4 regions of the Echinimonas agarilytica genome follow, and region 4 is predicted to be linked to each of the others. Evidence: predicted binding sites of a transcription regulator. Region 4 holds the regulator's gene; each other region holds the start of a gene.
The links. Region 4 encodes sigma-54, which starts transcription at its own class of promoters, with help from an activator protein. Its sites were predicted from a motif close to GTTGGCACGNNNNTNGNNT; they were not measured.
Positions count from the first base shown of each region.

Region 1 (4,770 bases), on a different contig from region 4:
CAATATCAGCACCTTCGAGTGCTTTATGTAAGTCGTCCTTGCCAAAACCATCAATTGCTACTGCCGTAGGGATGTGGCTTAAATCTTTTGCAACACCCGGAGTGACTGGGGCAATGTCATACAAAGCCAATTCAGAACCTGCTGGAAGTTGAGTTTTCAAAAGCAAAGACAACGCTTGCCCAATACCACCAGCGGCACCAAGAACAGCAACTTTCATAGTTATTCTCCTATTGAATAATTTTTATGTAGGGTAATTATATTATTAGTTCACTATCACAAGACTGAACCCGATTGAAGCTCATGATCTTGTGCTAAATCAAACCGCGAACACCGGACGATTTCCATTGTCCAATATCGTAAAGCAAAAAGTACGCGTTTAGTTCTCAATGCGCAGCAACCAAGTTTGCCGATTTATGCAAATTTATGCAAAATGAATGCATAACAAATTAAGGACTCGTTATGCAGACCAACCAGCAAGATACCTTAGTCAAAGCATTTCACAACCTGCTCAAGCAGGAGCGATTTGGTTCTCAAGGAGAAATAGTCAACGCACTCAAACAGCAAGGCTATATCAATGTAAACCAATCCAAGGTTTCTCGGATGCTCAGCAAGTTTGGAGCAGTACGAACACGTAATGCTAAACAGGAGATGGTTTATTGTTTACCCGCGGAATTAGGCGTACCTACGACTTCTAGTCCCCTTAAAAATCTTGTTATCGACATTGATCACAATGATTTAATGATTGTTATTCGAACAAGCCCAGGCGCAGCTCAGCTTATTGCCCGTTTGCTCGACTCTGTAGGCAAAGCCGAAGGCATCTTAGGAACAATCGCGGGCGATGATACCATTTTCATCACGCCAACCAAAGCTGTGAATATTGATCACACACTTCGCGCAGTACGGAATCTATTTGGCTACAACGACTGATCGTTTTTAACATGGATAATGGGCCATTTTTCGTTGCTTCGCTAAGATAAAATGGCCTAACGTCCAACTCTCAATGGGCTTTATGGCTAAGCTGCATCGACTCAAGCAAGTCACCTCCTTTAATCACACCGTCAGTCGCCTATTCAGCCCTACAGCGTTGTCTCTGCCAAATATTCAGCTCGTCTCTAGATGGCGACAAATGAATCACTATTCAGTATCTACTGTCGCATAGATCACGTCACAACGGGGTAAGACATACCTAATATTCACGCGCCTGCATTGAGTCAAAAATGAGATCATGATCTTGTCGCCAATACGCGGGATATCAACAAACAAATTCAAGGCATAAAAAAACCGGAGCATCCGCTCCGGTTTATTCAGATAAGTTGGTTCTAGCTTACTTGCTGCTAGATACGAACTCTGGGTATGCTTCCATACCGCAATCTGTAACGTCAGTACCAGCGTACTCTTCCTCTTCAGAGACACGGATACCCATGACTGCTTTGAGAATTCCCCAAACGATTAAGCTTGTTACGAATACCCATACGAAGATAGTTAATGCACCAACCAGTTGGCCCATGAACGTTGCGTCAGAATCAGACAGAAGTACCGCGAATATACCCCACAGACCAACTACACCGTGGACAGAGATAGCACCCACTGGATCATCAATTTTAACTTTATCCAAAGCCAAGATTGAGAACACTACAATCACACCACCAGCAGCACCAATCAATGTTGCTAATAGTGGAGTTGGGTCAGCAGGCTCTGCTGTAATTGCTACCAAACCAGCCAATGCGCCGTTGAGGATCATCGTCAAATCAGCTTTCTTGAATAAGATTTTAGCAACGATGAGTGCAGCAATCGCACCACCAGCAGCCGCAGCATTTGTGTTCAAGAATACGTTAGCAACTTCGTTTGCTACCGCAATACCACCCAATTTAAGAGTAGAACCGCCGTTGAAACCGAACCAACCCATCCATAGGATGAAGGTACCTAACGCTGCCAATGGCAAGTTCGCACCAGGAATCGCTTTCACTTCACCGTTAGGACCGTACTTACCTTTACGAGCACCCAACAACAATACGCCAGCAAGAGCAGCCGCTGCACCAGCCATGTGAACAATACCTGAACCGGCATAGTCACTGTAGCTCAATTCATACAGACCAAATACGCTGTCGCCGTTCCAAGTCCAAGAACCTTCCATTGGATAGATGAAACCAGTCAGTACCACTGCGAATGCTAAGAAAGCGAATAATTTCATACGCTCAGCAACCGCACCCGATACGATAGACATTGCTGTTGCAACGAATACAACTTGGAAGAAGAAGTCTGATGCACCAGCGTATTCGCCCATGTCACCAAAACCAGACTCTTTAGATGCGTCAAGAACCGATGCAATCGCTGCGTCGTCCATGCCAGCAACAGTTGTGATACCTGATAAGAAGTATCCACCGTCATACATAATTTCGTAACCACATACTAAGTACATGGTACAAGCGATAGCAAACAAGGCTACGTTTTTAGTTAGAATTTCAGTTGTGTTCTTAGCGCGAACCAAGCCAGCTTCCAGCATTGCGAAACCAGCGGCCATCCACATAACTAATGCGCCACAGACTAAGAAGTAAAAAGTGTCGATTGCGTATTGCAATTCGAAGATGTAATTAAGATTGTCCATTATTTTCTCCCGGATGTGTCAGACAGTGAAAACCAAACTCTTATAGAGCTTCGTCGTCAGCTTCGCCTGTACGGATCCGTACAGCTTGTTCCAAGTCATAAACGAAAATTTTGCCATCACCGATTTTGCCGGTGTATGCCGCTTTGCTGATTGCTTCTACTAAGCGCTCAACGCTTTCGTTATTCGTTGCGATTTCTAATTTTACTTTTGGCAAGAAATCGACTTGGTACTCTGCGCCGCGATATAGCTCTGTATGGCCTTTTTGGCGTCCGAAGCCTTTAACTTCAGTTACAGTCAGACCTTCAATTCCGACTTCTGAGATGGCTTCTCTGACATCATCCAGCTTGAATGGCTTGATGATTGCTGTCACAAGTTTCATCGTGTACTCCCTAGAAAAGTTTTATAATCGAAGGATTATTAACAAACATCATGCCAAGGAGAATTTAAACAATAAAAATCAATAGGATAGATTCAAATAGAAAGGTTTTATTAATAATTTGTAACAGTGATGCACAAATTTGATCAGCTCCAATGGATCAAAGTAGTGCAAGTTACAAGTTGCATCACATAAAAGTTACATGCAGCACCATTGCAGTGCAGCTTAAGGAAATAGGTGTTCTACCCATGCCTCGAGTAACTGTAAGAAATCTTCTATACCGGCATCCGCTTCGAGCGCCTCACCGTCAAGTTTTAAGCCATTCCCATCATCTTCGTAATCTTCAAATAAGCTGTGATGTTTCACAGAAATAGAATCATTATCTTTCGTTAATCGCCATTCATCACCATCTTCAAACCATTCATCTGGCCCTGACTTTAGGCGTTCAATTAAAGACTCTATATACGTCACTTCCGCTTCAAGTTCGTAACTTAACCATGCACCAAAGGCTTCATGAGGATGAGTCACTCTTGCTAGAGTTCTCAATTCACTGGGGTCGAAGAAAAATTCAAAGTCCATGGTGTTCACATCGGTTTAGTTCACATAATTATAATAATAGCGCATCCTGAAACGAGATTTTTTCGTTTAACACACGGTCTAATGCTTTGTGGGTATAAAAAGATGGAGTGTATGGAATGAAACGTGTTCGATTTAATCATTACTCGTTACCTGAGCATCAGGTAACATCAGAATCTTTGTACCTAAACCGGCGCCAACTCATTACCAGCGCCAGTGTCTTAACTGCTGCGGCAATGCTCCCAAATAGTGGCCATGCAGCCACTCAAAGTCGACTTAAGTTTATTAAAGACGACTCAGCTCTGGCCGTGACACCAGAAGCCAAAGCGACCACGTACAATAATTTTTATGAATTTGGCACGGGCAAAGACGACCCCGCGGATAATGCCCAAGATTTCAAAACTACACCTTGGTCAATCAAGGTTTCTGGCCATGCGGAAAACACAGGCACGTTCCATTTGGAAGATATTCTGAAGTGGAACCCGCTTGAAGAGCGCGTGTACCGCCTGCGCTGTGTAGAGGCTTGGTCTATGGTAATTCCTTGGATAGGGTTTCCATTGGCTGAAATGATCAAACGCTTCTCCCCCACCAGTGACGCTAAATATGTGGCATTTCAAACGCTCCATGATCCAAAGCAGATGCCGGGACAACGGAATCGTTTAATGGGAGGCGGCATCAATTATCCTTATGTGGAAGGTTTAACTATTGAAGAAGCCATGAACCCACTCACATTAATTGCGGTAGGAATGTATGGAAAGACTATCCCACCTCAGAATGGTGCGCCTGTTCGACTCGTTTTGCCGTGGAAATATGGCTTCAAAAGTATCAAGTCGATCGTGTCAATTCGTTTCACAAGCGAGCAACCAGAAACGACATGGAATCAATTAGCCCCTAGCGAATACGGCTTTTATGCCAACGTAAATCCGGAGGTGGCTCACCCTCGATGGAGTCAAGCCAGCGAGCGCATTATTGGTACCGGAGGCATTTTTGGTCAGAAGCGTCGCGATACCGAAATTTACAACGGATATGCCGACCAAGTTGCACATATGTACACCCAACTCGGCAAGAAGCAGTTTTATTAATGGCCCTGATTCGTAGCAAAAATCACCTTCTAGTCATTAAGTTGCTATTGCATGTGACCTGTTTAACACCAGCCGTGTGGATGTTTTGGCTTGGCGCAACCGATATGCTCGGAGCCGATCCAGTCAAAGCA
Region 1 is NZ_JAMQGP010000010.1:50,689-55,458, forward strand. It holds gene mdh (malate dehydrogenase) at 1-217, opposite strand, end outside; gene argR (transcriptional regulator ArgR) at 460-927, shown strand; gene NAF29_RS16815 (ammonium transporter) at 1,325-2,605, opposite strand; gene glnK (P-II family nitrogen regulator) at 2,646-2,984, opposite strand; gene NAF29_RS16825 (YacL family protein) at 3,207-3,560, opposite strand; gene msrP (protein-methionine-sulfoxide reductase catalytic subunit MsrP) at 3,677-4,639, shown strand; gene msrQ (protein-methionine-sulfoxide reductase heme-binding subunit MsrQ) at 4,639-4,770, shown strand, end outside.
Region 1: the regulator sigma-54 is predicted to act here: its motif matches at 3,024-3,042, upstream of glnK (P-II family nitrogen regulator).

Region 2 (4,770 bases), on a different contig from region 4:
GGCTAATTCGCATGTGGCGAGCAAAACGTTCATTCACAATCTCAAGGGTCGGCATACGACCCCGAACAATTCGATCCTGAGAGGAGAAGTCGTATTCCATGACGCCTTCACCAGCGCCCTCCTCGACTTCCTCTTCTTCAACATCTTCTGCGCCATGCAATAACGCATCAATTTCATCTTGTGATAACAGATCGCTCACGATTACACCTTACTGCAAAACAAAGCCGGTAAAGAGTACTTGTTCGACGACATCTTTGCCCTCAACATCAAGGAAGGATTGACGAACATCGCTCAGTGCTTGCTCTCGCACTCGTTCTTTACCAGCTAGTGAAGCCAGTTCCTCGGCGGTTGAAGAACTAAAAGTTTTGAGCAATGTTCCCTCAACCAGAGGAATGTGTTTTTTGGCTAGCTGCTCGGCATCTAGCCCTCGTACCAAAAGCTGAACCTTAATTTGAACTAAACGCTCACGGCCTTGCCCGGGTACACTAAATACAAAAGGTCGGGGCATCGCTACATATAAAGCATCACCTAACTCTGCCGATGCTGCAGCAGCTGCAGGAGCTGCCTCTGCTGCTGACGATTCCCCGTCACTTGAAGAGTTACCAAGCAAGAAGTAGGCCGCAACGCCACCTCCGACTAATAAAACAACAACAATTGCAATAATAAGAGGTAATTTGCTCTTTGCGGGTTTTACCTCTAATTCGACTTCTTCAGCCATTTTATATAATTCCGTAATATTTGGTCAGTGACGGCGACAAGGTTATCACAGCCCAGCTTAAGCGTAGAAGTCTACATGCCCTGCTTTCAACATTATCTGCTGTGGTTGTGATACCTGTGCAATGTCTTGTTCGACTTGTTGCTGTGAATTTTGTGCATGAGAACCTTGCTGTTGCTGATCTCGTCCACCACGATCACCTTGCTGGTAGGAAACATTGGCATTCACAAGCTCCATTTCTTGTTGTTGCAGCATTTCCTTTAAGCGCGGCATGGCTTGCTCGATGGCATCTTTGGCTTGAGCATTTTGGGCCACAAAACTCACTTGAGCTTGATCATTTTGAACTTGAACCCGAACCATTAAGCTCCCCAACTCGGGCGGGTCGAGCTGAATATCTGCGGTTTGTATGTTCTTATCCATCATCATCATAAGTCGTTGGCCCAAAATAGGTGCTAGCTTGTCTTGCAGAAGCTGCATTTTCTCTTCCACTATGGCTAGTTCTGCCGCCATTGATTGAGGCGCAGCAGCGACATTAACAACGGCTTGTTGAGCTTGAGAAATAGAGGTTGAAAATTGCCCTGTTGATATGGAAGAGTCCGGTGCTGTTTGCCCAGTGGCAACCGAAGCAAAAATATTACCGGCGCTGTGGCGTGGTTGTTGACGTTGCTCTGCATCATCTGCCAAACCATCATCAGCGGCTAAATCAGCATCGAACTGTTCTGCATCATCGTTGATTTTCGTCGCTTCAGCTTGTTTCAAGTCCGTTTTCAATTGCGTTTCAGTTTTACCATTAATCACAAGTGCCGCTGGATTAGATTCCGATGGAACCGCTTGGCCTTCAACAGGCGCACGCGTTGGTGATACTGAATGGGTTTGGCTATCTCGCGTTTGAGCAATATTCAGCTGCTCTTTGGCAAGCTTTTCCGAAAAAGCCAGTTGGGATTCTTCTTTGGAACTGCCAATTTTCACATTAAATTTGCCCGCTGTATTTTGTGCAAGTTCTTGGTCTGAAGTGCCGGGCTCACCTTGTGTTGATTCGGCCTTATTTGTGAGCATATTGGGCTTGCTGCTGTCATCCGTTGACTGTTGATCGATTTGACCTGAAGCTTTACTTTCAACGGCGGTAACCGCTATCGGTTTGAGATCAGCCAAGGCTCGCTCTGAAACCGGTTGTTGACCATTGACTTTAGATTGAATCTGCAATTCGTCTTCAATAACTGCTTCATCAACAGGGGCCATATCGTTGGGTTGAAGCTGCGCAAGTTCTCGTTGGAACATTTGCTGAAGCGGATCATGTTTGGCGGTCGGAGGCGATAAAATTTCAGAGGCCTTTTTGGGTGCCGATGGCAATAGTTCTTCTTGTTCTAGTAGGTTTTCATCTATTTGACCATCCGTGTTGAGTGCCATTTTTGACGGAATATCTGACAGCATATTTTGAGCATCACCAATCTCCACCCCACCAATTGAATTGGTTTGGCTTTTCAGCTCGGCCGAAGTCATTTGTAGGTCATTCCATACACTTGAAGCTTTTGCTTGATCTGATTGGGACTCTTTGAAGCTCCGCCCCGATTCTGCATCCGTCACAGTATCTTCCTTCTGAGCCTTTGCTTCTGCCTCCGACAGTTTCAATTGCTGGATGAGCGAGGCAAGTGCTTGCCGCATAGACTCGGTATCGTTGTCTTTAGCTATAAAAGATGGCGCTGTTCGATTTGAATCTTCTTCTTTTGCTTCTACTTGCGTTTCATCTTGTGCCAGCTCAGTTTCGTCGCTTATGACAGGGGCTTCATTATCGTACTCGGCTATTAGCCCTAAGATATCTTCTGCTCGCGCCATAGTTTCGGCATCAAGTGGCAACTGATTGCCTTGTTCTTGTTGCTGTTTGAGCCAATTCAACAATTGATTGACCGATTCTGATGGTGAAAGCCCCGATAAATCTAACTGCTCCGCTTGCTCGCCTTGCAGCATTTGTACAATGCCATCCGCCTCTGACTCAGACAGATCTAACTCATTAAAAAGGCTAGCGAATAATCCTCCATCGCCATTTTCAGACGACGCATCTCTATACGCACTCGATGCATCTGCAGAACCATTTAACGAAGAAATTGGTAGCATGTATTTACCCTTACCCAATAGTAAGCGCCTCAAATTTTGAGACGAATAGAATTAACTAGACAGAGTAAAAGCAAGGTTCATACCATTCATATGGTGGTAGAAGAGAAAAGAACTCGGTTGCCTTGAATAGAAGTCTAAAAAACGCTTGCACCGCACAAAGTATGCAAGCGAGATCAACAAAACAATTAAATGGTATGAGGACGTTTGGCTGTAAATTACTCAATTTTATAAGTGGGCGTTTGCTTCGCCTCACGTACATTTTTTTGGTGGAGAGTTTCATAAAAGTCACTCACCGCTTTTTTATATTCCCAAGACTGATACAGCACACTATTCACATTCTTAGAATTCCATTCATTCCACAGCTCTGCTAAATAAGCCTGTTTCTCTGGATACTGATCCACCAAATTTTCTGTTTCGTAAGGGTCTGCCAACATATCAAAGTAGCTTCTCCCCACATTAGGTAGCGGCTGTCTCATGTACTTTGCGTCCATGGTCCGAACGGCATAAATATTGGCTGCTTCCTCCAGCCGCCAAAACAGAGCATGATGCGGGCTTCCACGTTTTTGTCCGGTGACGTATGGCACCAAATCGACGCCGTCTAAATCACCGTTTCGAGCCCCCGCAAGTGCAACTGATGTAGCCGCTATATCTAACGATGAAACGAGCCCCTCAAATGTTTGGCCTCTTTTAATTTTGTTAGGCCAGTGGGCAATAAAGGGCACATGAACACCGCCTTCTAGCAACGCTACTTTACCGCGTCTAAAAGGGGTGTTATCCGCCCAAGAGAACGTAGGCAGCCATTCTTCTGGGTACACACCGCCATTGTCTGATAAAAAGAAAATCAATGTATTATCAAACTTTCCCGCTTCTTTTAATGCGTTAATCAGCGTGCCAATCCCGTCGTCCATCGCATCAACCATGGCCGCATAAATACGCCGTTGTTTATTCTCAATATGGCTATATTTATCTATGTATGATTGAGGGGCTTGCAACGGAGCATGCGGTGCGTTGTATGACATGTACATAAAAAATGGCTTATCCGAAGTCTGCTGAATGTACCTTGCAGCATCATTGCTCAATGCCGTCGTCAGATATTCATCAAACTCGGCAACGCCTTTGTTTCTCATTAAGGGCAATAGGTATCCACCACCGCCAACCGTTGCCTCACCGGGCATATAGTTATGGCCGCCGTCTAAGAAGCCATAAAAGTAATCAAACCCACGATTATTAGGCTGAAAGTGAGGCGCGCCACCCAGGTGCCACTTTCCAAATACAGCCGTTTCATAGCCAGCTACTTGCAAGCGCTTTGGAAACGTTGTTTCGGTGACGGGTAAGCCCATATATTTATCATCTGGCGCATACGACACATTGTTTTCCATGCCGAAGCGCGCTTGATAGCGTCCAGTCAGCAAACCCGCGCGCGAAGGGCCGCAATACGGGTGCGTCACATAGCCATTTTTGAAAATAATGCCGTCGCTCGCCAATTGATCAATATTCGGCGTTTGAATCTCAGTTTCACCCGTAAAGCCCACATCGTTATAGCCAAGGTCATCCGCTAAGATCAGAACAATATTTGGCCTTTCATTTTCTTCGGCACACGCCACAAAACTGCTGAGATATCCCATGACAGCAATTGCAATTTGCTTTGTATAACTCAATTTTTTCATACTTCAATTTCCAACTTAGTTCATCGATTTATCTGGCGTGTGATTTCGAAATTCATCCATTCTTTGAATTGCACTTCCTTCAAATTCTCGTTTGAGTTGCCATAAAGGACGCTCCAATGTCAGCTCCCATGCAAACAAACGCTTCAACAATTTATTGACGATCTGCGGGTGTTGCGCGGCAACGTCATGTGATTCAGAAACATCGGTTGATAAGTCATATAGCTCTGGAACACGGTCTGGATAACGAATCACTTTCCAGTCTATGTCGCGGATGGC
Region 2 is NZ_JAMQGP010000002.1:77,802-82,571, reverse strand. It holds gene fliM (flagellar motor switch protein FliM) at 1-199, opposite strand, end outside; gene fliL (flagellar basal body-associated protein FliL) at 209-718, opposite strand; gene NAF29_RS04685 (flagellar hook-length control protein FliK) at 776-2,827, opposite strand; gene NAF29_RS04680 (sulfatase family protein) at 3,043-4,494, opposite strand; gene NAF29_RS04675 (sulfatase-like hydrolase/transferase) at 4,510-4,770, opposite strand, start outside.
Region 2: the regulator sigma-54 is predicted to act here: its motif matches at 2,896-2,914, upstream of NAF29_RS04685 (flagellar hook-length control protein FliK).

Region 3 (4,770 bases), on a different contig from region 4:
ACATACCTATCCATTTGTATCTAAAGGGATTGATCTAGCCTAAACAAATATGAAACACATTTCAGGCGTAAAAAAGGGAGCCAAAGCTCCCTTTTACATCACTCAGGATGAATGAATCAAACGCGGCCGTTACGCTTACGATCGCTTTCAGTCAGTAATTTCTTACGAATACGGATATTCTCAGGCGTCACTTCAACAAGTTCGTCATCATTAATGAACTCTAATGCTTGCTCCAATGTGTAAACCACCGGTGGTGTCAACACTTGTGCTTCATCAGTTCCTGATGCACGGACGTTCGTGAGCTGTTTACCTTTCAAACAGTTCACTGTTAAGTCATTGGCGCGGCTGTGAATACCAATAATTTGGCCTTCATAGACTTCATCAGCATGTCGGGTAAATAACTTACCGCGCTCTTGAAGATTGAACAATGCATACGTCAACGCTTTACCTGTTGCGTTTGAAATCAATACGCCATTGGCACGCTGGCCAATAATACCGCCTTTGTGAGGGCCATAATGGTCGAACGTGTGATACAGCAAACCAGAGCCTGAAGTCATGGTCATGAATTCCGTTTGGAAGCCAATTAAACCGCGGCTTGGAATCATGAAATCTAAACGTAAGCGGCCTTTGCCATCCGGTGACATATTCGTCATTTCGGCTTTACGCAAACCTAATTGCTCCATCACAGGACCTTGATTATCTTCTTCGATATCAACCGTGAGAGTTTCGTATGGTTCAAGCGTTTGGCCATCTTCTTCTTTGATAATCACTTCTGGACGAGAAACAGCAAGCTCAAAACCTTCGCGGCGCATGTTCTCAATTAAGATACCCAAGTGAAGTTCACCACGGCCCGATACGCGGAACTTATCTGGGTGATCCGTTTCTTCCACACGCAATGCAACGTTATGCACCAGCTCTTGCTCTAAACGCTCAAGGATATTACGTGAAGTGACGTACTTACCTTCTTTACCAGCGAAAGGAGACGTGTTGACTTGGAACGTCATGGTCACAGTGGGTTCATCAACGCTCAACGGTGGCAATGCTTCGACATTGGTCACATCACAAATAGTGTCTGAAATTTTGAGTTCGCCCAAGCCCGTAATCGCAATAATATCGCCTGCATGGGCTTCAGGTACTTGATGACGATCGAGGCCGAGGTAACCTAATACTTGGCCAACTTTACCGTTACGAGTTTTACCGTCCGCCCCCACAATAGTGACTTGTTGATTCACTCGCGCACTACCACGAGTGATTCGGCCAATACCGATAACACCAACATAGGAGTTGTAATCAAGCTGAGAAATTTGCATTTGCAAGCCACCCTCAGTATCTGCAGATGGCGCTTCAACGTTTTCAACAATCGCTTCGAACAATGGCTCCATTGAATCGGAAGGCTCATCAACGTCTAGTGTTGCCCAGCCGTTAATCGCTGAAGCATAGATCGTTGTGAAATCTAATTGCTCGTCAGTTGCATCTAAGTTGTCGAACAAATCGAAAACTTGGTCCATGACCCAGTCAGGGCGAGCTCCAGGCTTATCAATCTTGTTCACCACCAAAATTGGCTTTAAACCTTGTGCAAAGGCTTTTTGCGTGACGAAGCGAGTTTGTGGCATTGGACCATCAACCGCATCAACCAAGAGCAAAACACAATCCACCATCGACATAACACGCTCTACTTCACCGCCAAAATCGGCGTGACCAGGGGTGTCTACGATATTAATGTGGTAGCCGTTCCATTCAATTGCCGTGTTCTTAGCAAGAATCGTAATGCCACGCTCTTTTTCAAGATCGTTAGAATCCATGACACGTTCGCCTGAGTCGGCTCGCACATCTAGAGTCCCAGACTGTTGTAAAAGCTTATCAACCAAGGTTGTTTTACCGTGGTCGACGTGCGCGATGATCGCGATATTTCTAATTTGTTTGGCCTGAGCACTCATTTGGGTTTATCCAGTTACATAAAAAAGAGCATTGCTGCAAAATTGGCCGACATTCTACATTGATCTGTGTCATTACAATAGTGCGAACCTGATCACGACCAAATATTTTGATTCCTGTACAAAGTAAACTCCGTTGCACCTCTATGGAACGGAGACTAATCACGGATCATTTCGGTGCACATTGCACCAACAAGATCCATTAAAACTCAGCGAAAATCACACTATTAGGGCATTTTTCGCCCCAAGTAATTGTTTTAATTAAACATGTCAGTTTTGGCACAAAAATAGCTAGAATTGAGCAGCTCAAAAACAAACGAAATGAATTCCGCAGAAATTAATTTTTGCGATTCGGAGGAATTTAAAGAATGTCACCAATCGAAAGTGTTCTGAATCAGTTAAAAACTGAAGAAGTAAAATTTGTTGACCTGCGTTTTACCGATACTAAAGGTAAAGAGCAGCACGTAACTATCCCTGCTCATCAAATCGACGAAGATTTCTTCGAAGATGGTAAAATGTTCGATGGTTCTTCTATCGCAGGTTGGAAAGGTATTAACGAATCAGACATGGTTCTGATGCCTGACGCAACTACAGCGTTGTTAGACCCGTTCTCAGACGAAACTACATTAATCGTCCGCTGTGACATTCTCGAGCCTTCAACAATGCAAGGCTACGACCGCGATCCACGTTCTGTTGCCAAGCGCGCTGAAGAGTATTTGAAGTCTACCGGTATCGGTGACACTTCATACTTCGGTCCAGAACCTGAATTCTTCATGTTTGACGACGTTCGCTTCACAACCGGCATGTCTGGCGCAAGCTACAGCGTTGACTCAGAAGAAGCTGGTTGGAACAGCGACAAAGAATACCCGGAAGGAAATTTGGGTCACCGTCCAGGTGTTAAAGGCGGTTACTTCCCAGTACCACCCGTTGATTCAGGCTACAACATCCGTCATGCAATGTGCATGCTTTTGGAAGAAATGGGCCAAACTGTTGAAGCACATCACCACGAAGTTGCAACTGCAGGTCAAAACGAAATCGCGACTATGTTCAACAGCTTGGTTAAGAAAGCTGATGAAGTACAAGTATTGAAATACGTTGTTCACAACGTTGCTCACGCGTATGGCAAAACTGCAACCTTCATGCCTAAGCCATTAGTTGGCGACAACGGTTCTGGTATGCATTGTCACCAGTCTATCTTTAAAGATGGCGACAACACATTCTCTGGCGACAAGTATGGCGGGTTGTCTGAAACTGCGCTTTACTACATCGGCGGTATCATCAAGCATGCTAAAGCAATCAACGCATTCGCAAATGCTGCAACTAACTCGTACAAGCGTTTAGTTCCAGGTTTTGAAGCACCAGTAATGCTTGCTTACTCTGCACGTAACCGTTCAGCTTCTATCCGTATTCCTTTCGTACCATCTCCGAAAGCGGTTCGCATTGAAGTTCGCTTCCCTGATCCAACAGGTAACCCATACTTGGCATTCGCGTCTATGTTGATGGCTGGCCTTGACGGTATCAAAAACAAGATTCACCCAGGTGAAGCAATGGACAAAGACTTGTACGACTTGCCAGCTGAAGAAGCTGCTGCAATTCCACAAGTTGCATCTTCTTTGGAAGAAGCATTGTCTGCACTGAGCAACGACCGTGAGTTCTTGAAAGCCGGCGGCGTATTCTCTGATGACATGATCGATGCTTACATCGAACTGAAATCAGCTGAAGTTGAACGTTTGAACATGACAACTCACCCTGTTGAGTTTGAAATGTACTACAGCGTTTAATCAACGTTAGAAAACTTCTGTGATGAAAGCCCGTGCAATGCACGGGCTTTTTTTTCATACTCAGAAAAGTATTTAGAATTCCCGCAGGCTATGGAATGGTTCGCTTTAGTTGTTTCTCGGTTCTTCTCTTAATCAGCTCGGTTACTTACGCCCAATCAGATGTATATCGGTGGGTCAATGAAGATGGCGTTGAAGTCTTTTCAGATCAACCCATTACAGGTGCAACATCGGTTGATTTAAGCACTAAAGCAATCAATATAGTCGAGTCCACCAAGCCTTCGACCAATGCTATAAGTGCGCAAAAAGAAGTTCAAAAAGAAATAGCAATGCTCAAAATTGAGTCACCCAATCACAAAGCTACTATCAGAAATGCAACTGGAGAATTGATCGTTACCGCTTCAACCACTTTACCAGTAGGCGTAACACAACGATTAGAACTGTTTTTAGACGGCGTTTCTGTTTCAGAGCCCCAATCTGGTACAAACTTTAAGCTCACCGGCATTGAACGAGGCGAACACCAGCTTCAGCTTAAATTAGTGAACAATCAGGGGTCATTATTATCTGAATCCAGCACTGTCACTTTTTACATGCACCGTCCTTCAGCACAACGTAAACCAATCGCTACACCAACGCCCACAAACTAAGCACTGATAGAGTCAATTCAGACATAAATAGGCAGACTTTTTGCATAGTCCTTATTAACTGTGGGAATTTAGAGAGTTCTCGACTTTATTACGTCATTTATCGCACCAAATCAGTGCGGAGCTATGATAAGCTGAAATGAGTGTTTGATTGAATGTTATTATTTGGTGCAACAAGAATGAGAATGAAACGATGAGCAGTGCTTCTGCACATTTACCGATAACCGGCATATCACAACCGCTATTAGAAAACCTTTCTACGGCAGTGATTCTCATCGATCAACGCCTGCAAATTCGTTATATCAACGCAGCCGGAGAGCAAATACTTTCCCAAAGTGCACAACGCTTGCTGGGTGAGAAATTCACCACTCTTTTTGAGCACTGTTCACTAGAACCAGATTTACTATTACGGTT
Region 3 is NZ_JAMQGP010000008.1:144,476-149,245, forward strand. It holds gene typA (translational GTPase TypA) at 117-1,937, opposite strand; gene glnA (glutamate--ammonia ligase) at 2,303-3,715, shown strand; gene NAF29_RS15305 (DUF4124 domain-containing protein) at 3,811-4,359, shown strand; gene glnL (nitrogen regulation protein NR(II)) at 4,550-4,770, shown strand, end outside.
Region 3: the regulator sigma-54 is predicted to act here: its motif matches at 2,210-2,228, upstream of glnA (glutamate--ammonia ligase).

Region 4 (4,770 bases):
AAGATGTGGAAGCATTTTATGAACAAACTCCAGCGAATTAGTGCCGCAGCATTAATAGCCATATGTCCTTTTTCTTATGCCGTAAAGAGCGACTTCTCTGAACGAGTTGTGATTGAATCAGAGCGGCAAACCATTGATATGAAGTCAAATGTTGTGACGTATATTGGTGATGTCAAAGTGACTCAAGGAACATTGCAGATATTTGCAGATACACTGACTATCTTGAACGCAACCGAAGAAGGCCAACAAGTCTTGGTCGCGAACGGAAAGCCTGCAAATTACAGCCAAATCCTTGATAATGGCAAAGCAATGGATGCTCAAGCGTTGCGAGTTCGATATGAGCTTGGAGAACGTATTTTGTTGCTCACCGGTGAAGCTCAACTAACTCAAGAAGATAGCTTGGTAAAGGGTGACAAGATTCTCTACAACCTTGAACAGCAATTACTCGAAGCAGATAGCAAAGACGATGGCTCTGCTCGCGTGACAACGATCTTCATTCCAGATCAAGTCCAAGAACAACTCGACGACCAAAAGAAATAGTCTGCATGGCATTATTAGAAGCAAAAAATCTCGCAAAGTCTTACAAGCGCCGTCAAGTGGTTAAAGATGTTTCGTTGAAAGTTGAACCAGGGCAAATTGTGGGTCTTCTGGGGCCTAATGGCGCAGGTAAAACCACCACCTTTTATATGGTGGTGGGGCTTGTTCAAGCCGAAAAAGGCATTATTGAGCTCAACGGTGAAGATATTTCCTTGGCGCCCATGCATGAGCGTGCCCGAAAAGGCATCGGCTATTTGCCCCAAGAGTCGTCCATTTTTCGCAAGCTCAGTGTACGCGACAACATTATGGCTATTTTAGAGACGCGCAAAGACCTCTCTACCGAGCAACGAGAGGAAGCTCTCGACTCTTTGCTGGAAGAATTTAATATTGGCCATATTGCCCAAAGCAAAGGCATGAGCCTTTCTGGGGGGGAACGACGCAGAGTTGAAATTGCACGAGCGCTTGCCGCTGAACCCAGTTTTATCTTACTCGATGAGCCTTTTGCCGGTGTCGACCCTATTTCAGTATCGGATATTAAAAAGATCATTGAACACCTCAAAACTCGAGGTTTAGGGATATTAATTACGGATCATAACGTTCGTGAAACACTATCCGTTTGTGAGTACGCTTACATCGTGTCACATGGCGAATTGATTGCGACAGGTTCTCCGGAACAAGTTTTAGCAAATCAACACGTTCGAGATGTGTACTTAGGTGAGCAATTCCAGCTATAGTAGCTTAACGTAACCCACGGATACTGCTCATTTTGCAGCCACCGTTACACAGGAAGAGTCGGAGACTAGATGAAACCATCGCTCCAGCTTAAATTTGGCCAACAGCTGACTATGACGCCGCAATTGCAGCAAGCCATTAGGCTTTTGCAATTGTCGACTTTAGATCTGCAACAGGAAATTCAAGAAGCTTTGGATAGCAATCCACTCCTTGAACAATCCGAAGAAGAAAATTCATCTTCAGCAGATTCAGATGTCAGCTTGGACAGTATTGAAGCAGATAGTAGTACAGTTGATACTGCAGAAGCACTGCAACAAGATTCCATTTCGGAAGAAATGCCTATGGATACAACTTGGGATGAAGTTGTGTCAGCAGCCCCTGTGGCCTCAGCCGCCCCAATGCGTGAGGATGATGAAAGCTTTCAAGGTGAAACCACCGATTCATTGCATGCTCACCTCGAATGGCAGCTTGAATTAACTCCCATGACAGACACAGATCGTGCCATTGCCAGAACTATTCTTGATGGCATTGATGATGCAGGTTATCTCACTGTCACAACAGAAGATATTCTAGAAAGCCAAGGTAATGCAGAAGTTGAATTGGATGAAATTGAAGCCGTTTTAAAACGCATTCAGCTATTTGACCCAATTGGTTCGGGCTCTCGCTCCATCAAAGAATGTTTACTCATTCAATTGCGTCAATTTGGCACCGACACGCCTTGGTTAAAAGAAGCCATGCTAGTGATCAACAACCACATGGACTTACTTGCAAGTCGCGATTACCGCACATTGATGCGCCGAGCGCGACTCAAAGAAGACCAGCTTCGCGAAGTGATGCGCTTGATCCAAAGCCTCAATCCGCGTCCGGGCAGTGCCATTGTGGTCGAAGATAGCCAATACGTCATTCCAGACGTTTCAGTGATGAAGCGCAACGGCGTCTGGCAAGTCGAATTGAATCCAGATGCAGTGCCAAAAATTCGAGTCAATGAGCAGTACGCAGCTATGTCTCGTGGTGCTCGAAACACCTCTGACGGACAATTTATCCGTTCACACATGCAAGAAGCCAAGTGGTTCATTAAAAGCTTAGAAAGCCGTAACGAAACACTTATGAAAGTTTCAAACTGCATTCTGAAACGCCAATACGACTTTTTTGAGTACGGCGATGAAGCCATGAAACCCATGGTTCTCAATGATGTGGCCGAAGAAGTTGGCATGCATGAATCTACTATTTCGCGCGTGACCACGCAGAAGTATATGCACACGCCACGCGGTATATTTGAACTCAAATACTTCTTCTCCAGCCATGTGAGCACTGAAAGTGGTGGCGAATGCTCGTCCACTGCTATTCGCGCATTGATTAAAAAGCTGGTCGCAGCAGAAAACCCGGCAAAGCCATTAAGCGATAGTAAAATGGCTGAGCTACTCTCGGATCAAGGAATTAATGTGGCTCGCCGAACGATTGCTAAATATCGTGAAGCGCTCAATATTCCGCCATCCAACCAAAGAAAAAGTCTTTTGTAACAACAAGTACTGAGTGAGGAAACACGCCTATGCAACTAAACTTAACCGGTCATCATGTTGATATTACTCCTCCTTTACGTGACTATGTCACAGAGAAGCTGGCCAAATTAGAGCGCCACTTCGACAACATCACAAACGTCCATGTGGTGTTGAATGTCGAAAAACTTCGCCAGATTGCAGAAGCAACCGTTCACCTCTCGGGAGCGGAAATATTTGCGAACGCTGAAAGCGAAAGTATGTATGCGGCGATAGACTCGTTAGTCGACAAGCTCGACCGGCAGGTTATTCGCCACAAGGAAAAATTGCAGAAGCATTAATCATGAACATGCGAAGTATCCTGTCCAAGGACTGCACTTTCAGTGCAGTCCAATGTAGTAGCAAAAAGCGAGCACTTGAAATCGTAAGTGAAATCGCAGCGAAGCATCTCCAAGGACTCACCGAAAACGAAATTTTCGAGCGCTTTTTAGCACGCGAAAAACTAGGCAGTACCGGCATTGGAAATGGCATAGCCATTCCGCACGGCAGACTCCCGTCTGACGCCAGCAACGTCGCTATATTGGTTCAATTTGAATCCCCAATCGAATTCGACGCCATTGATAAAAAGCCAGTCGATATTATGTTTGCGATGCTGGTGCCCGAGCAAGACTGCAAACACCATCTCAAAACTCTTGCTTTAGTCGCTGAAAAATTAGGTCAAAAAAATACCTTAAAACAGCTCAGATGTGCCTCTAGTGCTGAAGACCTATATCAGGTTATTATCAACGCATAATCATTTATTAAAGTGCACTCTTACATGAAGCTCACCGTCGTTAGTGGTCGTTCAGGAGCAGGGAAATCTATTGCGCTCAGGGTTCTCGAAGATCTCGGGTACTATTGCGTTGACAATTTACCCATCGAACTTCTGAAGCCTTGGATCACCATGCAGCACAACCAGCACGAGAACGTTGCTGTGAGCTTAGACATGAGGAACTTGCCGAACGATCGTGCTCAGATCGAGCAATTGCTTAAAGTTCTTAAAACAGCCGTTCCCACCACTATTTTATATCTCGATGCCGATGACTCGATTCTATTGCGACGTTATTCTGAAACACGGCGCCGTCACCCGCTTACAAAAAATGAGCTTACACTGGCTGATGCAGTTGCCGCAGAGACATCTTGGTTAGAGCCGGTTCGAGAGCAAGCCGACCTATTTTTAGACACCAGCCACTCCACTATTTACGATTTTAGCGCAACACTTCGCGAACGCTTATCGGGCACATCAAAGGCTCCACTGGTGTTGGTCTTTGAATCATTTGGTTTTAAACACGGCACTCCCAACGATGCTGACTTCGTGTTTGATGTGCGCTTCTTACCCAACCCTTATTGGGAGCCGGGTTTACGTTCATATACCGGCAACGATCAGCCCGTCATTGAATTTTTTGACCAGCACAGCAATGTAGAAGCCTTTATCGCTCAGGTCGAAAGTAATCTCAAAGACTGGCTCCCCCAACTTGAAAAGAATGATCGGAGTTACGTGACCGTGGCAATTGGCTGTACTGGCGGATGCCACCGCTCAGTTCATATCGCCAACCGCCTTGCGGATTTATTTAGATCATCGTATCAGGTGCAACTACGCCATCGTAACCTTCAATATAAAAAGACTTCAGTATGATTTTAACTCGCTCACTGCTCATCCAAAACAAACTCGGGTTGCATGCGCGTGCAGCTACTAAGCTAGCTACTCTCGCACGGGACTATGAGGCAGAAGTCATGATCTCTCATGGTGACAAAAGCGCCTCCGCAGGGAGCGTAATGAGCTTGTTACTACTGCAAACGTGCCAAGGGCAGTCGGTGCAAGTCAGCGCAGAGGGTGATGATGCAGCCGCAGCACTGGACGCAGTCGAGAACCTCATCAACAATTTCTTCGATGAGGGTGAATAATCCCCTCTAATTGGCATACCTTTTGTGTGGCATATCAAGATGATTCGTTTAAACTGTAAGC
Region 4 is NZ_JAMQGP010000001.1:679,926-684,695, reverse strand. It holds gene lptC (LPS export ABC transporter periplasmic protein LptC) at 1-41, shown strand, start outside; gene lptA (lipopolysaccharide transport periplasmic protein LptA) at 19-540, shown strand; gene lptB (LPS export ABC transporter ATP-binding protein) at 546-1,271, shown strand; gene NAF29_RS02860 (RNA polymerase factor sigma-54) at 1,341-2,789, shown strand; gene hpf (ribosome hibernation promoting factor) at 2,819-3,106, shown strand; gene ptsN (PTS IIA-like nitrogen regulatory protein PtsN) at 3,109-3,558, shown strand; gene rapZ (RNase adapter RapZ) at 3,583-4,440, shown strand; gene NAF29_RS02840 (HPr family phosphocarrier protein) at 4,437-4,709, shown strand.